2 regions of the Pseudomyxococcus hansupus genome follow, and region 1 is predicted to be linked to the other one. Evidence: riboswitches for the same ligand, from Rfam matches in the RefSeq annotation. Region 1 holds a riboswitch; the other holds the start of a gene.
The links. Region 1 has a riboswitch for cobalamin ahead of A176_RS01505 (hypothetical protein). Riboswitches for the same ligand answer to the same signal wherever they lie in the genome.
Positions count from the first base shown of each region.

Region 1 (6,974 bases):
TCCTCGCCCTTCGCGTACGGGACACCGAAGAGGGCCCGCAGGGATTCACCCCGGAAGCCCTCCACCGTCGCCTCGAAGCTGTAGACGATGCCACTCATCCGCGCGTGGAAGTCATTGAGCATCTGCGTGGCCCGCGCCGCGCCAATGCGCATGGCCAGCACGGAGAAGCCCACCAGCTCCGCGTGAAGGATGGTGAGGTTGCGTTCTTCCAGCCCGGGCAGCTTTCCGCCCTGGCGCTGGGCCTCGGCGGCGCGGCGCTCGGCCACGTCGGGCGGGTGGAAGCGCTCCAGGTCGCGGCGCAGCCGGTCCGCCACGGTGCCCGTCTCGCGCGGCGCGAACTTCTGCACGCCGGTGGCCACCAGGTGCGCCACCGCGGTGCAGGCATCCAGCATCACCTCCACGCTGGAGTCGCCCTTGGCGGAGGTGTTGACGTAGAGCACGCCCGCGTACGGCGGCTCGGTGCCAATGGGAATGCACAGCACCCGGTCCACGCCGTAGAGGATGACGCTCTCGCGGCTCGCGAAGCGGCGGTCATCGCGCACGTCGCCCACGGCGATGGCGCGCCCCTGGCGCAGGGACTCCTCGACGATGGCGTCCGAGACAGGGACCTCGCCCTGGGCCAGCCGCCCTCGGTGGCGCACGGCGGCGGGCACCAGCGCGCCCACGGAGTGCCGGAGCAGCACCACCGCGGTGGTCGCCTCCGTGCGCTCCAGCAGCCGGTCCATGGTGGTGTCCAGGAAGGACGACAGCGTGGTGGCCGACGAGAGCGCCTCCGCGATGCGGAACAACAGCACCAGCGTCTCCTGCCCCACGCGCGGGCTCGCCGCGGGCAGCGGCGCGGACGTGGCCGAGGAGAAGCTGTCGTCGAAGGAGACGGGCCCCACGTTGTCCAGGAGCCGCAGGACGTCGGCGTCCCTCACGTTCTTCGCCAGCAGCACGGAGCCGCCCACGTCCTGACCATGCCCGAAGCGCACGACGCCGCCCGCGCTCAGGTCCACCATCTCCGTGGCCGCGTTCTCCACGGTGTTGGGTTGGCGGACGGACAGCGTGTTCTCGCCCAGCGCGACCGAGTCGCCAGCGACGAGCTGCTTCGAACCCTGCAAGGGCGCGCCGTTGATGCGGCTGCCGTTGCGGCTGCCCAGGTCTTCGATTCGCAGCACGTCGCCGTCGACGTACAGCCGTGCATGACGGCGCGACACGAGGTCGCCGCCCAGGACGATGTCGTTCTCGTCCGCACGGCCGAGGCTCGTCACGCCCTCAGGCAGATCGTACGACGTATCGAAGTAGCCGGGCCCGTTGATGATGATCTGCCACATCGAATGCCGGACCTTACACGAGTCTCCCGCGCGTTGAGAGAAGGAGACTGCGACTCAGTACGGGTTGGCGGCCACCCGGCGCTTGGAGGGCCCCCCGCACCGCGTCATTTCACCGGCGGTATGAACGAACCCGGAACGCTCGCTCAGCGCGGGCGGCGGAGGAACAGGGACGCTCCCCGCCGCACCACCTGGAAGGTGGCGAGCGGACGCGTCGCGGGGCCATTCAGCACCTGCCCGTCCTGGCTGAAGCGGGAGCCATGGCAGGGGCACTCCATCACCCTGTCCTCGGGCACCCAATCCACGGCGCAGTCACCGTGCGTGCAGATGCGCCACAGCGCGGCGTAACAGCCCTGTGACGTGTGGACGATGACCACGTCCAGCAGCGCCTGGGGGATGCGCACCGCCGCGGCGCCTCCAGGGACCTGGAGCGCCGGATGGTCCGCCAGGGGAACTTCCACCCAGCCGTCCTCGGGCCCACCAGGGACCGGGGCGTCATCACACGACGCGCCCGGCCCTCCCGCGTCGGGAGGGTCGAGCACGATGGCTTCCCGCCACCCGTCGCCGCACCCCGTCCCGAGCACCGCCAAGGCACAGGTGCCCTCGAGCAGCGTTCGGAGCGCGGCGCGGCGGTCCACCTCCCCCTTCAGCGACAGGGGACATGGCCGTGGCGGGAGCCCTTTCACGGGGTGGCGCTTCCCAGGGACACGCCGTTCACCACCGCGACGGCGTCCAGGTCGAAGCCCCCGGACGTACCGCCGTAGCGGTTGTTCCCCGCGTCGACGATGCGCACGTACCGCGCGCGGCTCAGGCCCACCGTCGCCAGGTCGAAGCCGTCACCGCCCGCCACCGCCGGATCCGTGGCGCTGATGCCGTTGGCCGGATTGGCGAAGACGGGGGCGACGCCCGCGCACCCCGGATAGCCGCCCGCCGCGTCAGTGGTTGCGCACGGGAACGCGAACCAGGTGACGCCGTCGTCGCTCACGGAGACGATGCCCCTCTCCGAATACACGTTCGGTCCGCCCGCGATGTGGAAGGGGTTCTCGAACACGAGCAGGTCCACGCCCGGCCCATCCACCACGGCGATGTCGGTGAAGCGCAGGACGATGCTGCCGCCACGGCCCAGTGAGAGCACATCCAGCGAGCCGGTGTCCGCTCCCAATCCCGAGGGAGGTCCGAGCACGACGTCCGGGAAGCGGTCCTGCCCGAAACCCGCGCTGGGGCCGGGGGTGAAGGAGACGACCTCGTCGGCGTACGGGTCCGCGGGCTTCAGTCCGGCGTCGGGCTCCAACGTCGTGGAGCCATCCGGCTGACCGGCGTCGTCTTGCACCGGGTCCGTGCCCGCGTCCTCGTCGACGATGGAGGCCCCGTCACCGCAGGCAGCGGTGCCTAGGAGCACGGCGAGCGCCGTGCCCCAAGGGAAGCGCTGGCCGAGACGACGGCTCACTGCGCCTCCTGGATGCGCACCAGCCGCTGGCCGTTCTTGTCCTCGATGGCCACCAGCAGGTCAGGGCCCATGTTGGACAACTGCTTCACGGAGGTGCACTGGTCCGCGAACGTCAGCACCGGCGTCCGCTCGCCAATGGCGACCTCGGACGGCTCGCCGCCCAGGGACAGGGCGTAGCGCGACACGTCGGTCGAGACGAAGGCCCAGTTCTCGTCGTAACCACCGCGCTTGACGACGACACCGTTGCCGAAGCCAGAGGTCGCGTTGAAGTCACTGCCCACGACAACCTCCGGCTGCGTCCCCAGGTCGACGGGCGTGCCGCTGCTCAGCGCCGCCGTCAGCACCACGGGCGCCACCACGCGGCCCTTGTTGGAGTAGTCCACGCTGCTGGAGTAGCCCAGGAAGGCGATGCCGTTGTCGGCCACCGCGGTGAAGCCGCTGGCCCCCGCCTCGCCCGCCGGGAACTGCGCCAACCGCGCCGTCTGGAAAGGCTCCTCGGAAGTCACCAGGCCATAGATGCCCATGCCGTCCGTCGTGGACTCCAGCGAGAAGCCGTTGACGAGCACCATGCGGGTCGCGCCCGAGACGAAGGACGCCGCGCTGTAGTTGGCCTGCGACGAGAGGTAGGAAGACGATGCGGGAGTGGCGAGGTCGTACATCGCCACCGAACCCGGCGCGCCCGTCGCGGACGTGGTGTAGCCCGCGAAGAGGCGCTGGCCGTCATTCACCAGGTAGCCGTTCGAGAACACCGTCGCCGTGCCTGCGCGGTCCGCGGGGGAGACGACGTCGAAGAGCTTCGTGCCGTCCGTCTGCAACTCGGGCCAGATGCCCAGCGAGAACATGCCGAGGTCGACACCCATGCTGCTGCCACGCACCGCGTAGACCGTGTAGACGGGACCCGGCGACGTCGCGAGCGCGAGCACGTCTTCCGGAAGCGCCGCGGAGCCAGCCGCCACGAAGCTCGCCCCGAGCTGAAGCGTACCGAGCACGGGGTCGTGGGTCGCCACCTCGCACGGGAGCCCCGTGCCCGCGTCAGGCTCAGGCTCGGTGCCCGCGTCCGGCTCCGTGCCCGCGTCCGGCTCGGTACCCGCATCCGGCTCCGTGCCCGCGTCGGGCTCCGGCTCCGTGCCGGAATCCGGCTCGGGCTCCGTGCCCGCGTCCTCCTCCGGGACCTGCTGGATGGGCCGCGTCTCACACTTCTCCGCGACGCACGACCACTGCTGGCCCTCAGGCGCGGCGCCGTTCTCACTGCGGCAGTCGAAGGCGTCCACGCACTCGGAGCCGCAGCCCGTGGTGGCGACCGCCAGCACGAGGCTGGCCGTGGCGAACATCAGGGACTTCGAGCGGGCGCCCACACGCTTCACATCGGCGTACTTCATCGGTGTCCTCACTCCCTCTTCCGCCCCCACGGGCAGATGGGCTTCCAGGAGGACACGGCCGAAGGCAGAGCCCGGGCGCACCACACGCACGCCGGATGACACCGCCCCCGCCGCCTCCCCTCGGAGGCCTCGGTGATGTCCGTGCGCAAGGCACGGGTCTTCGGCAGGTTTTCGGACTCGCAGGCGCGGGTGCCCAGGGCACCCACCTACTCGCCGTCGCTTCCCAGCCCACCCAGGGCCAGTGCTTTTCGTGACGGCTTTCGTTCCTGCTCACCGCTGCGGGGCAGTCCCGGATTCACACCGGGTTCCCTTGAGTCGCCGTGGAATCACGGCGACACCGAGGACGCCGGCGGGGATATGGCGGGTGCAAGCCATTGTCAATGACTGGTACCCAGGCGCACACGCCGCCGCAGCAGCGCGAGGAACAACGGTCCCCCGAGCAGCGCGGTGACGACGCCCACGGGAGGCTCGGCGCCAAAGAGGGGGAAAGCCAGCCGCGCCAGCAAGTCCGACAGCACGAGGAAAGCCGCGCCCCCCAGCGCGGACAACGGCACCAGCAGGCGCTGGTCCGGGCCAAACGCCAGCCGCAGGAGGTGCGGCACGATGAGGCCCACAAAGCCAATCAAGCCCGTCAGCGCCACCGCGCCCGCGACGCTCGCGCTGGAGGCCAGGAGCAACCACCGGCGGGTCGCCGCCACCGGCACGCCCAGGGACGCCGCGTCATCGTCGCCCAACGACAACAGGTTCAACCGTGCGGAGAGGGCCCACATGACGCCAATCGCGACGGCCTGGAGCAGCGCGGAGAGCACCAGCGTGGCGCCGCGCTCGTAGCCCAGCGCGCCCGCGAGCCAGTACAGGATTTCTCCCAGCCGGTCGGGGTCGGACAGCGTCTTCACCAAGGTGATGGCCGCGGATGCGAACGCGTTGAACACCACGCCCGTGAGCAGCGCCGCGTAGGGCGCGCGCGACGCGGGCCCCCGGCTGGCGGACAGGACGAAGAGGATGGCCGCCCCCGCGCCCAGGAAGGAGCACAGCGCGGGCGCTGAGAGCCGGGCCATGGCGCCTCCCAAGCCGGGCGCCACCTCGCCCACGGTGGCGAGCCCCACCGCCAGCGCCAACGTCGCGCCCAGCGCGGCGCCGCCGGACACACCGAGCACGAACGGATCCGCGAGCGGATTGCGCAAGAGCCCCTGAAGCGTCGCGCCCGACGCCGCCAGCCCCGCGCCCACGATGGCGCCCAGGAGCGCTCGCGGAAGCCGCAGCGACCAGAAGATGACGGCGTCGGTGGAGTCCGGCTCCGTCAACGCGGCGGCCAGGGAGATGGACTGCTCGCCGAAGCGCATCGCCACGGCCAGACAGCCCACCGCCAGCACGAAGAACCCTCCGAACAACATCGCCGCCCGCGAGGCCCGAAACCCTCCCGCGCCGCCGTGTGTCCGTCGCGATGCAGCGGGCTCGCTCACGGCGCGCCCTTCCCCGCTCCCTCCGGGTGCAGCAGCCGGAAGAGCTCCTCCAACCCCTGGCCCAGCGACGGCCCTGGTTGCAGCAGCGCCAGCGATGGCAGGTCCACCCAGCGCGCGCCGGACACCCCAGGCAGTGCCCGCAGCTTGTCCTTGCCCACGTCCACGTCCGCCGCGTCCACCACGACGGTGGCCCGGGCACGCACCACGCGCTCCACCGAGTACACCGGATACGCGGAGCCCGCGTCCGCGGCCACGTTGATGCCGCCCGCGTCCCGCAGCAGCTCGTCCGCGAAGGAGCCGGGCCCCGCCACCACGAGCGGCTCGAAGCCATAGACGAACAACACGCGCGGCGCGGGCAGCTTCTTCGCCGCCTCACGGATGCGCGCGCGCGTCGCCTCGATGCCAGACACGATGGCGTCGGCTTCCGTCTGCTTGCCGAGCGCCTGCCCCACCGCGCGGAGGGCCGCGAGGACGTCCTGCACGGAGTGCAACGGAAGGAGCAGCACGGGCACGCCCAGCTCCGCCATCTTCTCCACCGGTCGCTGATTGCCCGGTCCGGGCTGCACCAGGAGCAGGTCCGGCTTGAGCGCCACCACCGCCTCGACCGAGGGGTCCGTGAAACCGCCCACGCGCGGCAGCTTCGCCACCGCCTTCGCCTCGTCGAAGCGGGACACGCCCACCAGCGTGCCCCCGGCGCCCAGCGCCAGCACCATCTCCGACAACGAAGGCGCCAGCGTCACCACCCGCCGGACCTTGGCCGGCGCGGGCGGCCCCAACGTCCGAAGGCTCGAACTGGTGGCCTGCTCCGCCGCCTCCACGGGTCCAGCGAACAAACACAGCACCGCGACGAGCAGCACGGGGACGCCGGAGCGCGAGCGGGAAGTCATGGTGGTCATCGGCATGGGTGCGCTCATCCTCAGTTCAGGGCGGTCACGTCAATGGCGTTGGACACGGGCCGGCGGGGGTCCACCGGGCACGCCTCCAGCGCGGGGCCCACGGCCTGCGGTGAGGAGAAGCCGCGCCGCTCCACCAACCGCCCGTCCTCGACCGCCACCACGAAGACGCGGCCCGCGTTCGTGTCCGCCAGATACACCGCGCCTTCCGACACGGCGAAGCGGCTGGCCACGGAGATGTGGCACCCCGGCGTCCCGGGCTCGCAGCCCACCCGGAGCGCATACGCGGCCACGGGCGCGTCATCCTTCACCAGCACCAGCCCCGTGGCGCGCACCGAGCTGGCGCTGTGGCCGTTGGCCTCGTCGTATTCGGACTCCCCGAGACACGCCACCACGAGCTGGTCACCCACCGCCTCCACGTAGCCCGCGTTGAGGCAGTCCGTCGCCCCCAGGTCGATGGCGCTCACGCTCCCATCCGC
Region 1 is NZ_CP012109.1:358,143-365,116, reverse strand. It holds gene A176_RS01520 (FHA domain-containing protein) at 1-1,316, opposite strand, end outside; gene A176_RS01515 (QcrA and Rieske domain-containing protein) at 1,460-1,951, opposite strand; gene A176_RS01510 (hypothetical protein) at 1,996-2,760, opposite strand; gene A176_RS01505 (hypothetical protein) at 2,757-4,139, opposite strand; cobalamin riboswitch at 4,285-4,496, opposite strand; gene A176_RS01500 (FecCD family ABC transporter permease) at 4,517-5,602, opposite strand; gene A176_RS01495 (ABC transporter substrate-binding protein) at 5,599-6,504, opposite strand; gene A176_RS01490 (MXAN_6577-like cysteine-rich protein) at 6,519-6,974, opposite strand, start outside.

Region 2 (6,974 bases), 240 kb from region 1:
TCCTCCAGCTCCAGGCGCTCGGGCGAGGACGCCTCGCTGCGCCGGCGCAGCGCATGGAGGCTGCCCACGCCGGGGTTGCCCGCCCAGCTAAAGACGAGCTTTCGAACCGCGCCCGCCTCGATGAGCTGGTCATAGACGAGGTCTGGCGTCAGGCGGATGGCCGTCAGGTTCCTGCGCCCCTGCCGGATGATTTCGTGTCCGGCCGCGAAGCAGATGAGGTGCGTGAAGCCATCAATCACCAGCGAGCATCCGTCCGTCACGGATGCGGCGATGGCTTCCTTCATCGAACAGAGCTTGTTCATCGCGCGTGCCCCCGGCCTCAAATCTTCACGCCCGCGGCGGCGGGCCGAGGGAGGGTGGAGGCGACGGGGAGGGCCAGCTCCTGAAGGCACGTCTCGAGGATGCGCAGCATCACGTCCACCTCGTGCTTGCCCACGACGAGCGGGGGCGCGAAGCGGATGGTGGACTTGCCACACGACAACAGGAGCAGGCCCTTGAGGAAGGCGAGCTGCTCCAGCTCGGACACGTAGGCGCTGGCGGGCTCGCGCGTCGCCGGGTCGACGAACTCCGCGCCCACCATCAGCCCCACGCCCCGGACGTCCCCGATGACGGGGAAGCGGGTCTGCAGGTCGCGCAGCCCGCGCAGCAGGTGCTCACCGGTGTCGCGTACGGAGTCGAGCAGCCCCTCCACCACGTCCAGCGTGGCGAGCGCCGCCGCGCAGCACACGGGGTTGCCGCCGTAGGTGCTGCCGTGGGAGCCGCGAGGCCACGTCATCACGGATTCACGGGCGATGATGGCGCCCAGCGGCATGCCCGAGGCAATGCCCTTCGCGGACAGGAGGATGTCCGGCATCACCCCGAAGTGCTCCGCCGCGAACATCTTCCCCGTGCGGCCGATGCCCGACTGCACCTCGTCGAAGACGAGCAGGATGCCGTGGGTGTCGCAGATGCGGCGCAGGTGCTGGAGGAAGCTCGCCGGTGGGATGACGTAGCCGCCTTCGCCCAGGATGGGCTCCACGAAGATGGCGGCGACCTCGCGCGGGTCCACGTGGTTGACGAACCACTCGCGCTCCAGCATCAGCGCGGGATTGCACGCGTCGCCACAGGCATGGGGCGCGCAGCCGTTCGCACAGCGGTAGGGGTTCGCGTAGGGGATGTGGATGACCCCGGGCAGCAGGGGGCCGAAGAAGGCGCGCTGGGCGACCTTGGACGAGTTGAGCGAGATGGCGCCCATGGTGCGGCCGTGGAAGCCACCCTTGAACGCCACCACGTACTGGCTGCGCGTGTGGTGCCGCGCCAGCTTGAGCGCGCCCTCCACCGCCTCCGTGCCGGAGTTGGTGAGGAAGACGCGCTTGGGGCCCATCTCCGGCAGGACGCTCGCCAGCCGCTCGCACAGCCGCGAGAAGGCGTCGTAGTAGAAGTCGGTGCCGCAGATGTGCAGGAAGCGGTCCGCGGCGTCGTGGATGGCCTTCACCACGGTGGGGTGCGAGTGGCCGGTGGAGGCCACGGCGATGCCCGCCATGAAGTCGAGGAAGCGGTTGCCGTCGACGTCGTAGACCCAGGGGCCCTCGCCGCGTTCGACGACGAGCGGGTACTCCTTGATGTACGAGGGCGAGCTGTAGCGCTGGTCCACCTCGATGATGGCGCGCGCGTTGGGCCCCGGAGGAGCCACCTTCACTTCGGGATAGAGCATGGTCATGGGGTTTCCTCTCGGGGGCTTCAGCCCATCCGGGTCTGCGCCTGCTCGCGCATGAACTGGGCGACGTAGTAGGGGCCGCAGCCGCCCTTGCCGGACGCGCCGCTGCCCTTCCATCCGCAGAAGGACTGCACGCCGGGCCAGGCGCCCGTGGTCGCGCCCGTGCGGCGGTTGGCGTAGAGGACGCCGGCCTCGGCCTCGGCCATGAATCGCTCCACGTCCGCGGCGTCGCGGCTGAAGACGCCGGCGGTGAGGCCGTACTCGCAGTCGTTGGCCATCCGCAGCGCCTCGTCCAACGTGCGGAAGCCCGTCACGCCGACGAAGGGGAGGAACAGCTCGTCCCGCATCAGCCGGTGCCCGTGGGACAGCGCCACCACGGTGGGGGCGACGAAGTGGCCCTGGGCCAGCGCGCCGTCCAGGCGCAGCCGCTCGCCGCCCGTCACGATGGCGCCATCGCGGCGCGCCTCGTCCACCGCGCGCTCGAAGCGCCGCACCGCCGCCGCGTTGATGACGGGGCCGGTGAAGACGGAGGCGAGCGACGGGTCTCCCACCGCCGCGGACCGGGCCTTGCTCGCCAGTCCTTCCGTGAAGTCGTTCAGCAGGGACTCATGCACGTAGATGCGGGACAGCGCGCTGCACTTCTGGCCCGACAGCCCGAAGGCGGAGCGGAAGCACCCCTCGATGGCGGCCTCCAGGTCCGCGTCGCGGCAGACGATGGCCGGGTTCTTCCCGCCCAGCTCCAGGAAGCACGGCCGCACGCGGCCCGTGGACAGCTCGCGGTGGATGTCCATGCCCACGGCCTTGCTGCCGGTGAACGAGACGCCGTCCACGCCCGGGTGACGCACCAGCGCGGCGCCCAGCGACTCGCCTTCGCCGTGCACCACCTGGAAGACGCCGGGCGGCAGGCCCGCGTCGGTGAGCGCCTGGTGCAGGCCCTCGGCGCACCACGGGGCGTCTTCACTGGGCTTGAGGATGACGGTGTTGCCACCCAGCAGCGCGCCGCCGCTCATGCCCGCGGCGAGCGCCAGCGGGAAGTTGAAGGGCGAGATGACGGCGAACACTCCGTAGGGCCGCAGGACGCTGCGCGTGTCCTCGTTCGGGGACAGTCGCGCCATGGGCCGAGAGAAGCCCTCCGCCTGCTCCAGTTGGCTGGCGTAGTAGCGCAGCAGGTCCGCGGACTCCTCCACGTCTCCGAGCGACTCCAGGCGGCTCTTGCCCACCTCCAGCGTCATCCGTGCGGACAGCTCCAGGCTCCGCGCGGAGATGAGGTCCGCGGCAGCGCGGAGGATGCGCACGCGCTCCTGCCAGGGCGTGGCGCCCCAGGCGCGCTGGGCTTCGCGGGCCACGCGCACCACCCGGTCCAGCTCGCTGACGGGCGTGCGGTGGAACGTGGCGAGCAGCTCGTCCGGCTTCGCCGGGTTGCGGCTCTCCAGCAGGTCGCCGCTCCGGAACGCCTCCCCCGCAATCCATGAAGGAAGCGCCGCGCCCAGCGAGCCGCGCACGGTGTCGAGTGCTTCGTCGAACCGCGCGTGCAGCTCGGACATGTCGGCATCCAGCACCGAGTAGGTGATGCGGAAACTCATGGCTCCCTCCGGAAGTAGTGGTTGATGCCTTGCGCGAGCGTGTCGACGAGCACGTCGACCTCGGCCTCGGTGATGACCAGCGGGGGCCCGAGCATCAGCAGGTCCCCGTTCGTTCCATCCGCGTGGCCGGTGTTGGACCAGAGGACGAGGCCGCGCTCGAACAGCTCGGCCAGCAGGCCCTCCACCACCTTGCGTGCGCGGGGGAAGGGCCGCCGGGTGGGGAGGTCCTCCACGAACTCGATGCCCGCCATCAGGCCCACGCCCTGCACCGAGCCCACGTGGGGCAGGGACAGCAGCGCCTCGCGCAGCCGCCGCTGGAGGTGCTCACCCACGCGCGCCGCATGCGCCACCAGGTCGTGCCGCTCGTAGTAGTCCAGCACCGCGAGCCCGGCCGCCGTCATCGCGGGGGCCTGGAGATACGTCTGCGCGTGCATGAAGCCGCCCGAGCCGAGCCGCATCTCCTCCAGGTGTGTCTGCTTCACGAGCAGCGCGCTCAGGGGCGCATAGCCCCCGCTGATGCCCTTGCCGAGCACGAGCACGTCCGGGGTGAAGTCGAACAGCACACTGGCGAAGAAGCGACCGGTGCGGCCGCAGCCGCACATGACCTCATCGGCGATGGTGAGGATTCCGTACTCACGGCACAGCGCGCTCACGCGCTCGAAGTAGCCGGGCGGCGGCGGCGAGGCGCCGGCCGAGGAGCCAATCACGGGCTCCGCGATGAAGGCGGCGATGGTGTCCGGCCCCTCGCGCTGGAGCGTCTCCTCCAACAGCCGGACGTAGTGCTCCGCGCCGTCGCGCGCGTAGTCCTCCAGGCCGGAGCGGTACGGGTAGGGCGCGGGCGTGGTGACGACCTCCGCCAGCATGGGGCCGAAGAACGTCTTGTAGTGAGGCCGCCCGGACAGCGAGAGGGCATACAGCGTGTTGCCGTGATAGCCGGGCACGCGCGCGATGACCTTCGTGCGCTGCGTCTGCCCGCGCTCCACCCAGAGCTGGCGGACGAACTTCACCGCGGCCTCCACGGCCTCGGAGCCCGAGCCCAGGAAGGCGGCGCGGTCCAGCCCTGGCGGCGCGAGCGCGCACAGGCGTGACGCGAGCTGCTCCGTCACCTCGGTGGTGAAGTGCGTGCCGTTGACGTACGCGACGCGGAGGAGCTGCTCGTGGATGCGGTCCACCACCTCGCGGTTGCCGTGGCCCACGCTGGCGACGAGCGCGCCGGCGGAGGCGTCCAGGTAGCGCTTGCCGCTCGCGTCGAAGAGGTGGACGCCCTGTCCGTGCGTCACCACGGGGAAGTCGCGCGCGAGGTTGCGCAGCAGGACATTCCCGTCGGGGTAGCGCACCGCCTGTCGGCCTTCGTCCCGCATCGTCCGTCCTCCACGCAGCGCGGACGACCGAGGTCGCCCGACAGGGCTCCCGCGTGGAAGAAGGGCTGTCACGGTGCGCGCGCGTCAGCGCACACCAGGCTCGTGAAGAGCCCACGGACCGACCTTCGCCCCCACGGGCGACTGGAGGCACGAATGGAAAGGGGTCGGAAAAGCCGAGGCGCGCGAGGACTCGTCGAGTCGTCAGCACTGCTCGGACCTTCCGGCCGTCCCACGCGGCTCCAGGTCGAAACCGTCCGTGGATTTCTCCCACGGGCGGATGCGGGCAGGTCTTCGGACTCGTGAGCGTGTCGGCCAGGGGCCGGCTTCCTACTGCTCGTCGCTTCCCAGCTCCCAGGGGGAACCAGTGCGTGTGACGAGGTTCGTTCTCACTTACCGCTGCGGGGCAGTCCCGGATTCACACCGGGTTCCCTATTAAGCCTGGGCCAACGTGGCTCAGGCACCAGCACGGGGCGGTTTGTACTGTCGGGCTTCTTGGACTGTCAAGGCGCGTGGACTCGCCGCGAGGGAAGGACGACAGCGGGGCCGTGCGAATTAACCTCTGTCGCGGTCAGGTGTTTCACCCCCGAAGACGGCGCGTTCATGGGCTGCAACTTTCATCGCGATGCCGGTGTTGGAGGCCAGGATGATGACCGTGGGTGGGATACTTCCTTCGGCTTCCTGGAGCTGCTGACGCCATGACCGCACCGTTGACTCGCCGTCACTTGCTGCGCGCTCTGGGAATGACGGGCGCGGGGCTCGCCTTGGCCCCGGGCTCTTGGAGTCGCGCGTTCGCGGCCAGTGTGCAGCCTCCCGCGCGTCGCACATTGGTGACTGTCTTCCTGCGCGGAGGCGTGGATGGTCTCTCCCTGGTGCCGCCGGTGGAGGATGCGGCCTACCACCGGGCGCGTCCCACGCTGGCACTCCAGGCAAGGGGGCCGGGCGCCGCGTTGAAATTGTCGGGGCCCTTCGGGCTGCACCCGAGACTCGAAGCGTTGATGCCGCTATGGCGTGAAGGCCAGCTCGCGGTGCTGCATGGCGTGGGGCTTCCGGAGCCGGTGCGCTCCCACTTCGATGCGCAGGACTTCGTGGAGTCTGGGACGCCGGGGCGCAAGTCGACGCCGGATGGTTGGCTCAACCGCGCGTTGGACGAGGCTGACGGCGCCGCGCTGCGCGCCGTGGCGTTGCAGCCCACGTTGCCTCGGGCGTTGTTCGGTGACGCGGGCGCGGTGGCCATGGGGCGCTTGGAGGAGTTTCGTCTGCGGGGCGGGCGCCGGGAGGAGGAGGCAGCGCAAGGCTTCAACGCGCTCTATGCCGGTGCGGTGGATGAGGCGCTGCGCATGACAGGGCAGGGCGCCTTCGATGCGATGTCCCTGCTGGATGAGGACCGGCTCGCGAAGCTGTCCTCGCGCTCACAGGTCGACTATCCGAAGGGCCCACTGGGGGCGCGGCTGCGTGACATCGCGCGGCTCATCCACGGTGAGGTGGGCCTGGAGGTGGCCGCCACGGAGCTGGGGGGCTGGGATACCCACGCCGCCCAGGGCGTGGCGACAGGCACCTTCGCCAATCGCTGTCAGGAACTCGGCGGCGCGCTGGCAGCTTTCGCGCGGGACCTGGGACCTCGGCTGGAGCAGGTCACGGTGGTGGTGCTCACCGAGTTCGGCCGCACGGTGAGAGAGAATGGCAGCCGTGGCACGGACCACGGCGTGGGCAGCGCGATGCTCGTCCTGGGCGGTGGCGTGAAGGGTGGCAAGGTCTACGGACGTTTCGAATCCTTGGAGCCGGACCGTTTGCAGGACGGGCGAGACGTGCCCGCCTGGACGGACGTGCGCGCACCGCTGGCGGAAGTCCTGAGCGCCTGTCGGCCCGGTGTGTCACTGGCCAAGGTGTTTCCAGGTTTCACGCCACGGTCATCGCTGGGGCTGTTCGGTTAGCGGGTTCGCGATGAGGTGAGTCATTTCCCCTCCAGATGTGCAGGTGGCGCTGGCGTGACACGCGGGCCGTTCTGTTGCGCGTCGGAGAGGCCACCCGTATGCTCGTTCACTCGGAGTCGTGGCGGCTGGGGTGTATCGCGTCGTGGCCGCCCGAGGGGGAATCGTGAATGGCTTTACACGGTGGCTGGGGTTGCTTCCCGTCATGGCTTTGCTGGCCTGCGTGGAAGACCGCTCGGCGCCGGCGAGTTCGTTGGTGACGCGGTTTCCGGCGGAACAGCCGCTCAAGCTTCAGCCCTCGCAAGAGGGCGCGTTCGTCGTCCAGGCGATGAACGAAGACGCGTTTGCGGTGGATGACGTCGAGGTCATGTTCCTCGAACTGGATGATGACCGTTTTGAATTGTTG
Region 2 is NZ_CP012109.1:594,774-601,747, forward strand. It holds gene A176_RS02450 (CoA transferase subunit A) at 1-302, opposite strand, end outside; gene A176_RS02455 (acetyl ornithine aminotransferase family protein) at 320-1,699, opposite strand; gene A176_RS02460 (aldehyde dehydrogenase family protein) at 1,720-3,279, opposite strand; gene A176_RS02465 (aminotransferase family protein) at 3,276-4,640, opposite strand; cobalamin riboswitch at 4,906-5,120, opposite strand; gene A176_RS02470 (DUF1501 domain-containing protein) at 5,492-6,571, shown strand; gene A176_RS02475 (hypothetical protein) at 6,774-6,974, shown strand, end outside.
Region 2: it holds a riboswitch for cobalamin, as region 1 does, so the genes downstream of both, A176_RS02465 (aminotransferase family protein) here and A176_RS01505 (hypothetical protein) in region 1, are expected to answer to the same signal.